4 regions of the Sodalis ligni genome follow, and region 1 is predicted to be linked to each of the others. Evidence: predicted binding sites of a transcription regulator. Region 1 holds the regulator's gene; each other region holds the start of a gene.
The links. The regulator LexA, encoded in region 1, represses DNA repair genes until DNA is damaged. The targets are predictions, from matches to a motif close to TNCTGTATGTACATACAGNA.
Positions count from the first base shown of each region.

Region 2: the regulator LexA is predicted to act here: its motif matches at 1,788-1,807, upstream of rmuC (DNA recombination protein RmuC).
Region 3: the regulator LexA is predicted to act here: its motif matches at 1,808-1,827, upstream of GTU79_RS11460 (YebG family protein).
Region 4: the regulator LexA is predicted to act here: its motif matches at 1,976-1,995, upstream of umuD (translesion error-prone DNA polymerase V autoproteolytic subunit).

Region 1 covers NZ_CP075169.1:6,004,490-6,007,654, forward strand. The annotation lists gene rcsA (transcriptional regulator RcsA) at 1-4, shown strand, start outside; gene zur (zinc uptake transcriptional repressor Zur) at 137-646, shown strand; partial or broken gene GTU79_RS27905 (CsbD family protein) at 793-1,001, opposite strand; gene lexA (transcriptional repressor LexA) at 1,519-2,127, opposite strand; gene GTU79_RS27915 (diacylglycerol kinase) at 2,251-2,619, opposite strand; gene plsB (glycerol-3-phosphate 1-O-acyltransferase PlsB) at 2,745-3,165, shown strand, end outside.
Region 2 covers NZ_CP075169.1:266,797-269,961, forward strand. The annotation lists gene GTU79_RS01190 (hypothetical protein) at 86-616, shown strand; gene udp (uridine phosphorylase) at 720-1,484, shown strand; gene rmuC (DNA recombination protein RmuC) at 1,851-3,165, shown strand, end outside.
Region 3 covers NZ_CP075169.1:2,453,195-2,456,359, forward strand. The annotation lists partial or broken gene katG (catalase/peroxidase HPI) at 1-1,632, shown strand, start outside; gene GTU79_RS11460 (YebG family protein) at 1,840-2,172, shown strand; partial or broken gene GTU79_RS11465 (alpha-2-macroglobulin family protein) at 2,872-3,165, shown strand, end outside.
Region 4 covers NZ_CP075169.1:1,010,841-1,014,005, forward strand. The annotation lists gene GTU79_RS04725 (hypothetical protein) at 1-224, opposite strand, end outside; gene umuC (translesion error-prone DNA polymerase V subunit UmuC) at 257-1,525, opposite strand; gene umuD (translesion error-prone DNA polymerase V autoproteolytic subunit) at 1,528-1,959, opposite strand; gene GTU79_RS04740 (pyridoxal phosphate-dependent aminotransferase) at 2,307-3,165, opposite strand, start outside.

The sequences.
Region 1 (3,165 bases):
ATAAAAGCTCTTCTCTGCCCTGTTTTGCTGACCGTTAGCCGGGAATGCTATAGCCTCGCTCGGCTTACATCCCTAAATTCGGTATTTTATCGTCATCATGATAAGATGATGGATAGATAAGCTACGGGGGTTCCCTATGAAAAGCATGACTAGTTCGCAATTGCTCAGTCAAGCTGAACAATTGTGTGAACAACGGAATGTACGCCTGACGCCGCAGCGGCTCGAAGTATTGCGCCTGATGACGCAGCAGGAGGGGGCCATTAGCGCCTACGATCTGCTTGATCTGTTACGGGCCTCAGAACCCCAGGCTAAACCGCCGACTATATATCGCGCACTGGATTTTCTAATGGAGCAGGGATTTATCCATCGCGTCGAGTCAACCAACAGCTTTGTCTTGTGCCATCATTTTGAAGAGCCTAGCCATACCTCGGCTTTTTTTATCTGCGATCGCTGCGGCCAGGTCACGGAGCAATCCACCGAGGGGATTGAGGAGATTCTACAACGCATGGCCCGGTCAGCGGGTTTTGCCATGCGGCATAACGTTGTGGAAGCCCATGGTTTTTGCCTCAAGTGTTCCGAAGTGCAATCCTGCGATCGGCTGCATAATTGCGGACATGACCATAGCATTGGGATCAAAAAGAGGTAAGAGTTAAACAGGGAGGCATTAAAATTTTTAGTAGATTAGTTTAAGTATGTGATTAGTAAGGTGGTACATCCTTGTACCTTTGGGTAGGAACATTAATCTGATTATTTCGGGTAACCAACGTAATAGCGGGCTACCACGTCACATCGCTACCAGCGATATTTATTCTGGGTTTCCCAGTTCGAAACTTCCTTTTCTGCTGCTTCTTTGCCGTAACCATAACGTTCTTGAATTTTACCGATTAACTGGTCACGCTTCCTTCAACAACGGTCAAATCATCATCGGTGAGTTTGCCCCATTGTTCTTTCATTTTACCCTTGAATTGCTTCCAGTTGCCGCTTGCTTGGTCAGTATTCATTGTAAAACTCCTTCACTATCGTTTGGTGAGGAATTTTAATCATTAACCTTTGCAGCGGTTAATGAATAATCGGATTCGTTAAAGAAAACGTCTGACATCGTTAATCTATAAGCTAACCCTATGAGATTAAGTATAGCAGTGCGTTTGGCGAAAGGCTTATTTGGCAGAGGATTTGACGTCATATGGACGGTAATTCCCGCGTTTTTTACCATAAGGCGATATAAAACAGCAGGTAGCGGAGGAAATTAGAATGACGATAAATGTAACAGACTATGTATAAACTTCACTTATGCTCTAACGCGGATAGCTGGCGGGAACAGCGATTAATTACGGCAAGTATTGAATAAAGCGAGGCAAGAAAAGATGCAAAAGGTTATTGAACGGAACAAAACGACGCGCCACAGCTCCCCCAATAAATCTGCGGCCGCCGAAGCTGATAAAGGACGCCGAAAACCAAACCGGGGGAGAATACGCTACCTAGAGTCACCAACAGATCAAAGCGGGTCCAGACAAAGGCTCAGATCCAATTGCCGTTGCGAATGACACCTACCGCCAATCCTTCGATAGTGAGCTCCTGCTGGCGTAGATCTACCACGATGGGGGAGAAATCACTGTTTTCAGGTAACAGCTCAACGATATTGCCTTGTCTTCTGAGGCGTTTTACCGTCACTTCATCGTTAATCCGCGCGACAATCACCTGGCCATTACGGGCATCCTGCGTTTTGTGCACCGCCAGCAAATCACCATCCATGATGCCGATGTCTTTCATTGACATGCCGCTGACGCGCAGCAAAAAGTCCGCATGGGGTTTGAACAAATCAGGATCGACTTTGTAATGGCTTTCGATATGCTGTTCCGCCAGCAATGGCTCGCCCGCCGCCACGCGGCCAATCAGAGGCAAACCGCTCTCTTCCTCAATGAGTAAACGGATCCCGCGGGAAGCGCCGGAGACAATCTCAATCGCCCCTTTTCGCGCCAGCGCCTTAAGGTGCTCCTCGGCGGCATTGGGTGAGCGAAACCCCAGCTGTTGGGCGATCTCCGCGCGTGTCGGCGGCATGCCGGTTTGCGATATATGATCGCGGATAAGGTCAAAAACCTCTTGTTGTCTGGCGGTTAACGCTTTCATTCCGTCCCCTGTTTGTTTATACAGTCTTCATGTGAGTATATACAGGTCGAGCCCAATTGAAAACCTCATGTGTGGCAAAACGTAATAAAAACGGCTGAATTTAACAACGGTTAAGAGAAGCCATCATCGAAATAGTCGCCACAGCAAGGTTATCCAGACCCAGGCCGCCAATATGATGGCCAGCGCAACCGCAGCCGACCCGAGATCCTTTGCCCGTCCCGAGAGGGGGTGCAGCTCTGGCCCGATGCGGTCCACCACCGCTTCTATGGCGCTGTTTATCGTTTCCATCACCAATACCAGCCACACCGAGCCAATCAATAAAATACGCGAAATAGCGTCGGATTCGAGATAATATGCAAGTACGATGGCAAGGATGGCTATTACCGCTTCCTGCCGAAAAGCCGCTTCATGACGCCAGGCCGCTGATAATCCTTTTAATGAATATCCCATGGCGTTATAGATACGTTTAAGTCCACTGATTTGGTTTGCCATACATTTGCGCGCTTGAGGAAAATTGCGCCCATATTACCGGTTCTTTGCGTTCTCATCACCACAGATCTGTTGCGCAGTTTCTGGTATTCTTGTGCCGCAATGCTAACAAGAGGCTTCACACAGATATGTCAGGTTGGCGTAACATTTATTATGCGTTATTGGATTTGCCAATAAAATTGCTGGTGAGAAGTAAGGTAATCCCCGCGAATCCACGGGAAGAAACCGGTCTGGATCCCATGCGGGCCATGATGTACGTGTTACCTTATAATTCCAAAGCGGATTTGCTTACCCTGCGCGGGCAGTGCTTAAAGCTCCAACTGCCGGATCCGCTGATTCCCCTGGAAATTGACGGGGTAACGCTGCCGCGTTATGTCTTTATTAACGATGGTCCGCGGGTTTTCTCCTACTTCACCGAGAAGCCGGAATCCGTCAAGTTATTCCACAATTACCTGGACTTACACCGTAACAACCCCCAGCTCGATGTACAAATGGTGCCGGTTTCCGTGATGTTCGGACGCGCCCCGGGCCGTGAAGCACAGCCCAACC
Region 2 (3,165 bases), 710 kb from region 1:
CACAATTTGAACTATTTCACGATGAAATTAATAGCTATGTTAAAAGAGCAATACTTTTAAAAATTCTGTTTTGGGAGTAACCACCATGACTATATCGATAGATTATTCCGTTGCCAAAACTCCACCTGCCGTTCATAACGGTGCGGCGGGCGCTGATACGGGCAATCTGGCCGCCAAGCTGGAATCCGTTAAAAATAGTCCTGATAACGTCTCGACTTTCTCTTTAACGTCATCGCTATCTGCTTCCGCCGCTAAATTATCCACTCGCCTGGGTTTGGACAAATTGATCAATGGATTGACATGGGTAGGCAGTCTGACCAGCAGTACGATGGGCAATATTGTGCAATTCAGTCAGTACGCTGCGGATACCGTGCAAATGGTCCATGACGGCGCAAAAATCGTACAATATGGCATAGAGCATGGCATCAAAGGGTTGCTAAGCGAAATCATGGTCTTATTAAAAGCTCAGTCGTTGCCCATAGTGGAACGCTGGATCGATAAAGTTTACGAAGCCGGGAAAGACGTCACCTTGACGCAGATCCTGAAGATCCTAATGGAATGTATTGCGAACAACCAAGAAATCAAAGGGTTGTTCAAAGAGATAATCGCAACCTGATAACGGTGTGAATGTGAGATGCCCCACGGATTTCGGCAGATAAATATTAGTATTCTAACGATATTATGTTTGGGTTAACATGTTATTTTTAGAGGTATCTGCCATGTCCTCATCCGATGTTTTTCATCTTGGTTTGACACACTCCGATCTGAAGGGTGCCACGCTCGCCATCATCCCGGGAGATCCGCAAAGGGTTGAAAAAATCGCCGCGCTGATGGAGAATCCGGTGCACCTAGCCTCTCACCGGGAATTTACCACCTGGCGAGCAGAAATATCAGGCAATCCGGTTATTATCTGTTCAACCGGCATTGGCGGACCCTCCACATCCATCGCCGTAGAAGAACTGTCCCAGTTGGGCATCCGCACTTTTTTACGGGTTGGTACCACCGGCGCGATTCAATCTTATATTCAGGTGGGTGACGTATTGATCACCACCGCCGCGGTACGTTTGGATGGGGCCAGCCTGCATTTCGCCCCTGTGGAGTATCCGGCGGTGGCGGATTTTGACTGCACTTCCGCTCTGGTGGGGGCGGCGAAACACCATCGAACGAAATTTCACATTGGGGTAACCGCGTCCTCCGATACCTTCTATCCGGGGCAGGAACGTTACGATACCTATTCCGGACGGGTGCTGAACCGCTTGAAAGGGTCCATGCAGGAGTGGCAAAGCCTGGGCGTCATGAATTATGAAATGGAATCCGCCACTCTGCTGACCATGTGCGCCACGCAAGGGTTGCGGGCAGGTATGGTGGCCGGCGTCATCGTTAACCGTACCCTGCAGGAGACCCCCGATGCCCGTTCCATGCAGTTGGCCGAAAGCGTCGCGGTAAACATCGTCGTCGATGCCGCCCGCCGTCTTATTATCTGATCCGATTATGGCGACCGGTGTAAACACCCCGGTCGTTTCAGTCCGGTTTAACCTGAAGATTCGCTTCAATGGCATGATAAGCCGTGCCTTCCTTACCGATATCCCGCCGATGTTAATCATTATTTCCCCGTGAGGAGAGCCTTGTCTTAGAGGATATTCCACCGTGGTATTGCTGGCGCCGGGGGGGTTGGGTAGAAGATGGCTTATCGGCCTTATCAACTGATATACCCTTCATCTTACATCTTTCATCTTTTGAGTGGCGGCGGCGTTGGCTGAAAGCCGAAATCCATCGGGTATAAATGGGTCTGGACATTTATACAGTTCCCACTTAACGTGACGGTTGGCACAGGTTACGGCGGAGGTTATATGGATTTCAGCCTGTTATACGCGGCGGGGGGCGTGCTGGCGGGGCTGCTGCTCGGCCTGCTCATCGCAAGCCACCGATACCAGAAACGGCTGGCAGATCATCAGGCGGCGCTGGGTTTGCATGAACAATCCCTGGCGTCGGCTCGGCAAGAGCTGGAGCGGGTAGAAGCGGCTCACCGTCAAAGCGTGCAGCAGCTCCGTGACGGCGAGCGTGAGCTGCGCGATCTCTACAGCCGGCTCGCCGCCGCGGAGGAGCGTCTGCAACCCCTGGAACACTGGCGAAAAGAGTGTGAACAGCTCAACGGCGAATTGCGGGCGCTGCGAGAGGTGAATAGCGCGCAAGAGGCCGAACTGCGGGAAGTGACTATTCGTCTGGAAGAGACCCGCATCGGCGCGGAAGAAAAACAGCGCTTGCTGATGAACAGCGAACAGCGGCTGGCATCGCAGTTCGAAAACCTCGCCAATCGCATTTTCGAGCAAAGCGGGCGCAAGGTGGATGAGCAGAATCGGCAAAGCCTGGATCTCCTGCTGACCCCTTTGCGTGAACAACTGGACGGGTTTCGCCGCCAGGTCCAGGACAGTTTCGGCCAAGAGGCGCGGGAACGCCATACCCTGACTCATGAGATCCGGAGCTTGCAGCAGCTTAACACGCAAATGGCGCGGGAAGCGGTCAACCTGACCAAGGCGCTCAAAGGGGATAACAAAACCCAGGGCAACTGGGGCGAGGTGGTATTAAGCCGTGTTCTCGAAGCATCGGGGCTGCGGGAGGGCTACGAATATCAAACCCAGGTGAACATTCAAATCGATAATGCGCATCGGATGCAACCTGACGTTATCGTGCGTTTGCCACAGGGAAAAGATGTGATCATCGACGCCAAAATGTCGCTGGTGGCTTATGAACGTTTTTTCAACAGTCAGGATGAAAGCGAGCGCCAGCTGGCGCTGACGGAGCATATTCAATCCCTGCGCGGGCATATGCGGCTGCTGGGGAGAAAAGATTACCAACAATTGCCCGGTTTACGCTCGCTGGATTATGTGTTGATGTTTATCCCGGTGGAGCCGGCCTTTATGCTGGCTATTGATAAGCAGCCCGAACTGATCGGCGAGGCCCAGAAACAGAATATCATGCTGGTGAGCCCCACTACGCTGCTGGTGGCCTTGCGGACCATCAGCAATCTTTGGCGCTACGAGCACCAGAGCCGCAATGCCCAGCATATTGCCGAGCGGGCCGCTCGCCTGTATGACAAGATGCGCCTGTTTGTGGACGACATGCTGGCCATAGGGCAAAGCCTCGACAAAGCCCAGGGCGGCTATC
Region 3 (3,165 bases), 2.9 Mb from region 1:
GCCGGGCGTGAAGACGTATGGGAACCCGATCTGGACGTGAACTGGGGCGACGAGACAACCTGGCTTGAACACCGCCATCCTGAATTGCTGGCCCAATCGCCGTTGGGCGCAACGGAAATGGGGCTGATTTACGTCAATCCCGAAGGCCCGAATCACAGTGGCGATCCTGCCTCGGCAGCCCCGGCTATCCGTGCCACCTTCGGCAATATGGGGATGAACGATGAAGAGATTGTTGCGTTAATCGCCGGTGGTCATACGCTGGGCAAAACCCATGGCGCAGGTCCCGCCACTCATGTCGGTGTCGACCCTGAAACCGCGCCTATTGAAGCGCAAGGCCTGGGCTGGGCAAGCAGTTATGGAACCGGCGCCGGGGCTGATGCCATCACTTCCGGCCTGGAAGTGGCCTGGTCTCAGACGCCAACGCAGTGGAGCCATAACTTCTTCGAAAATCTCTTCAAATTTGAATGGGTACAGACACGCAGTCCCGCCGGCGCTATCCAGTTTGAGGCCAAAGATGCGCCGGAGAGTATTCCCGACCCGTTCGATGCGGCGAAGAAGCGTAAACCTACCATGCTGGTCACCGATCTGACGCTTCGTTTCGATCCGGAGTTTGAGAAGATATCCCGTCGTTTCCATGGCGATCCGCAGTCCTTCAATGAAGCTTTCGCGCGGGCGTGGTACAAATTGACCCACAGGGACATGGGGCCAAAAGCGCGATATATCGGTCCGGAAGTGCCAAAAGAAGACTTAATCTGGCAAGACCCTCTGCCGGCCCCGGTGTATCAGCCGACGGCCGCCGATATCGAACTGCTGAAAGAAAAAATCGCTGCTTCCGGCCTTACCGTCGGTGAACTGACCTCGGTGGCGTGGGCTTCGGCTTCAACCTTTCGCGGCGGTGACAAGCGGGGCGGCGCAAACGGCGCACGGCTGGCGCTGCTGCCGCAAAGAGAATGGAGTGTAAACGCCATCGCCGCCCGCGTACTCCCCACTTTGGAATCGATACAACAATCATTCCAGAAAGCTTCTCTGGCGGATGTGATCGTCCTGTCCGGCGTGGTGGGTGTTGAACAGGCAGCGAAAGCGGTCAACGTTGAGATTGAAGTGCCTTTCACCGCCGGTCGCGTGGATGCCCGCCAGGATCAGACTGATATTGAATCGTTCGAATTCCTCAAACCAAAAGCGGATGCTTTCCGTAACTATCGCGGTGTTGCCGACGGCACATCCACTGAAAATCTCCTCATCGACAAGGCTCAGCAGCTTACGCTGACCGTGCCGGAATTAACGGTGCTTATCGGTGGACTGCGGGTGCTTGGAGCAAACTACGATGGCAGCCGGCAAGGTGTTTTCACGCACAACGTGGGCGAGCTTAACACTGACTTCTTCGTAAACCTGCTCGATATGCGCACTGAATGGAAAGCAACAGACTCCTCCGGAGAACGCTTCGAAGGACGCGATCGCCTCAGCGGAGAGGTCAAATTTACCGCAACCCGTGCCGACCTGGTATTTGGTTCGAATGCCGTATTGCGCGCTTGCGCGGAGGTTTACGCCAGCAGCGACGCCAAAGAAAAATTTGTTAAGGACTTTGTCGCGGCCTGGACGAAGGTGATGAATCTGGATCGATTCGACATCTGAGCGGCATTGACCGGTTGCAAAGACTGAAATCACCACGCAAATAGCCCGCGTCAGGGAACTGAGGCGGGCTGAGCTTGTTGACAATATGTCCCGCCTTCTTGACTCCGGGTATATTTGTCAGCAGTCTGAGCCTGCCGTTAAATGTGTAGTGGACGATGAGCGGCATTTGCTGATATACTGTTTATAATTACAGTATTGGAGGCGGTTATGGCTATTGAAATAAAATATGTGGTCGTCAGAAAGGGTGAAGAGAAAATGACATTTGCCAGTAAGAAAGAAGCTGAGGCCTACGACAAGATGCTTGATATGGCTGAAGCGTTCAGCGACTGGCTGTTGAACAGCGGGATGCAGCTGGATGAAACGCAGGCTGAAAATCTGGGTCTCTATCTGGCCGAGCATAAAGATAATGTTCAGCATATCCTGCGTACCAGCAAATTGCCGGAAGCCGCCGGCGCTCAGGCTCCTTCAGATGAACCGGAAAGCATGGATGCCGATGCTGATGCCGGCACAAAAAAGATCAGGGCGGTGAAAGCAGCCTGATCCCTTCGATAGTTACACAAGTACTGAACAGCGCCGTTAGTGAGAACCCTGGCGGCGTTGATGCATGAAAAGCAGCACATACCCGCCAGAACACACGCATACCCAGTCCGGCTTTACCGGCAAGATCCCCGCTTTACACTCGCCGATAACGATGCCTATCATATTCCCATGCCAAATATTTTCAGGTGGTAAGCGAGCGCTATGACCTCGGCCCGCCACAGGGTGGGCGCGTGTTATTTCCGGTAATAAAAACGGATAGTGGAATCATGATGTCTTACCTATTGTGTGACTTGCATCATATTTAAATAATTGTCAGCCGCGGTGTGCCCGCGTCTTAATAATGGTATTCTTCAACCTCAGCCATTAATGATGTTGCGTCGTCGATACAGGACTTTAGCCAAGAAACCAGGGCCTTAGCCAGGGAACGTTCTCGCGGGATGTTATAATTGTTTTATATACCTGTCGCGATTATTAAATGTTAAATATAACAACTGGGTGTTTATGTATAACGTCGGCGCGATTAAAAATCGGCCGAGCCTATGGCGATTCAGTTTCAGTATAGGTAAAATGACGATGTCACAATTGCTCACTGCTATAATAATTTTTCTAAATAACATTACTTCTTAGCGTATTACTTTATTTTATTTTTTTATTAAGTTGAACAAATATCCCTTAAAGGGATTAGGGATACCTCTACTAATGGATTTACTCAGATTCTTGCTACGCTTGCCCTTTACCCTGATAAAATGCGGCATTTGGGCGCTTTCCGTTATCCTGGCTCTGCTGTGCCGCGTTCTCAAGCCGATTGTCGGTAATATCGACTGGCGCGCGCCGGCCTGGTGGGTGGCGATGTCCGGCTGGCTCAGGCGCGGCTGTCAGCATGCCGACGGAGGGATGGACCGGCATCCGAAAGCCATCGGCATAACGATATTGGTCTTGGTTTGCGCCGCTGGCTCGGCCGTTTACGGCTGGCATTGGTGGCAAAACCGGCCG
Region 4 (3,165 bases), 1.5 Mb from region 1:
CTAATAATCTGTTCCTGGATAATATTAGTATTATATTTTAGAAATTTATTTTCAAATGTACCTACATTCTTTCTGTGACCCACTGCGCTTATCGGCATGACGAGCTCTTCTCCGTTGAGTAAAAGTGTTATTAACACATCGCGGGAAAATACTACCAGATAACGTACCGCCGAATAATGAACGCCGGATTGACGAGCGGCGTTTGTGGAAGGATTTATGGGCATTCATTCGGTGGCCGCCATGGCGAATCCGAACATCAGCAAAGCCTGGCTGTGGGTAATTCCCCCCAGCGGGTGGTATAGGCGGGGGATAACATATCCCGGCGCATCGCCCATGAGGGGGCAATGCCTTGACCGGCGAACCAGACCCGGCCGATGCCGGTGTGGTTGATTTTATCCAGCACCGCCATCAGCTCCATACTGGCGCGCCGGGGGGGACAGGAATCGAATAAGTGCAGTTGCGCCTGGCGGGTCGGGGAAAAATCATTCAGCATTACTCCGGCCTTGGCGTAGCGCGGGCCCTCTTTCCAAATCCGTTCCAGCCCGCGCATGGCGGCGGCGACTATATCCCGCGTGTCCTGGGTGGCGGTCAGCAGGTTTTCACTGGCGCCGTTGGCATAATAAGGTTCATTGACGGCATAGGGTGAAGAGCGGATGAATACGGCTATTTGCCGGCAATATTGTTGTTCCTGGCGTAATTTTTCCGCCGCCCGCTCCGCATAGCGGCAAACCGCCTGCCGCATATCGGCCAGGGCGGTGACGCGACCACCGAACGAGCGGCTGCAGACAATTTGTTGCTTTACCGGCGTTTGCTCCTCCAGGGCGATACAGGATTCTCCCTGCAGTTCCCGCACCGTGCGTTCCAATACCACGCTGAAAGTCTTGCGGATAAACGAAATATTCGATTCCGCCAGCTGCAAGGCATTATGAATCCCCACGGCATTGAGCCGGCGGGAGATGCGGCGGCCCACGCCCCAAACCTCCTCCACCGGCACCAGCGACATCAGTTTGCGCAGGCGCGCCGGGTCGTTGAGAGCCACTACGCCGCCGGTGGCCGGCCACTGTTTGGCCGCGTGATTGCACAGCTTAGCCAGGGTTTTGGTGCGGGCGATGCCTACCCCAACCGTCAGACCGGTGTCTTGCCGGACCCTGGTTCGCACCCGATGGCCGAATTCCGTGTAGGGCATGCTGGCTTCGATGCCGCTAACGTCCATCCAGGCTTCGTCAATGGAGTAGATTTCGGTGCGCGGCGCCATGGCTTCCAGAATAGACATGACCCGGGCCGACATATCGGCATACAGCGCATAGTTAGACGAGAAAATCGCGATACGGTGCTTGCGGATCAGTTCCCCCAGCTGAAAATAAGGCAGGCCCATTTTTATGCCAAGCTGTTTGGCTTCTCTGGAACGGGCAATGACGCAGCCGTCATTGTTGCTCAGCACCACCACCGGCAACCCTTGCAGATCCGGCCGGAATACCGTTTCGCAGGAGGCGTAGAAGCTGTTCACGTCCGCCAGGGCAAACATGGCTAGTTCCGGGTATTATGGATGGCGTACAGCACCACGCCGAAGATTTCCAAAGCATCCGGCTGGGGATAGAGCGTCGGAAAAGCCGGATTCATCGGTTGCAGCGCCAGGCGCGGCTTAAGGCACAGCCGTTTGACGGTGAATTCGCCATCGACGGCGGCTATGACGATATCGCCATGACCGGCGGTTTCACCGCGATCCACCACTAATAAATCGCCGTCGCCGATACCGGCTTCAATCATCGATTCGCCGCTGGCGCGGACAAAATAGGTGGCGCTGGGATGGCGGATGCAATACTCGTTCAGGTCGAGCGTTTTTTCCACATAGTCCTGCGCCGGCGAAGGAAAGCCCGCCCGGCATTGATCGGCAAACAAGGGGAGCGATAGCACCGGCAGCATGGCATGGGCGCCGGAAAAGTCTGCGATAATCTTCATTCTTCCAACTCATTTATACTGTTTATGTGTCCAGTATAAATAAATTGTTTTGTTTGAAAAGACAGGGATTGAGGAGATTCGGCGGGAAGTTAATTAGCTCTATGATTAATATAAAGATCAAAAATAAGAATATCATTGGTAATGAGCAAAAAGTTTAACGGTAATTAATTAGCTATGCTAATCATTAGTTTCGTATAGTTATTTATCAAAAGCGATGTTATTTTGGCATTGATTATTAGCCAACCAATATTAAATATGCCGGCGGCGGTTCCGCCGGTATTGTTATATTTCACCCAGAGCGCAGCGACCTTGCCTTTAATCCCCTGGGCAAAAGCACCCGGACTTTACTACCGTAATGCCAGGCAGGCGTTTTTGATACGTTCGCAGGCTTCATGCAGGCGATCATCGTCAATGGCATAGGCGATGCGGATATAGGGCGATGCGCCGAAGGCCGACCCTTGCAGCGTGGCCACATGGGCATTCTCCACCAGATAGGCGGCGAAATCGCTGTCGCTGTCTATTGTCTTCCCTTGCGGCGTACGTTTGCCCAGCATCCCCCGGCAGTTGGCAAACACGTAAAATGCCCCCGGCGGCACTTCGGCGCCGAGTCCCGGCACCTCGGCAATGATCGACATGACCACGGCGCGCCGGGCCGCCAGCCGCCGCAGCCAGTCGGCGTGGAAAACGGCCGGTGTCGTCAGCGCCTCAACCGCCGCCGCCTGGGAGATGGAGCTGGGGTTGGAGGTACTTTGGGATTGCAATATCTGCATGGCCGAGATAAGCCAGGCCGGGCCGCCGGCATAGCCGATACGCCAGCCGGTCATGGAGTAGCCCTTCGACAGGCCGTTCACCGTCAGCGTTCTGTCTCGCAGGCGGGGTTCGATTTGCGCCAGGGTGACAAAGGGCTCGGCATCGTGGCGCATATGTTCGTAAATATCGTCGGACAGGATCATCACCTGGGGAGAATCCAGCAGCACCTTAGCCAGGGCTTGCAGCTCTTCGCGGGAATACACCGCGCCGGTGGGATTATTGGGGGAATTCAATATCAGCCAACGGGTACGGGGGGTGATGGCGGCGGCCAGGTCGGCGACCTGCAATTTCCAGCCCGACTGCTCGCTGCAGGGGACAATACGGGGCTCGCCTTCGGCCAGGGCCACCATGTCCGGGTAGGAAACCCAGTAAGGCGCCGGCACGATAACCTCATCG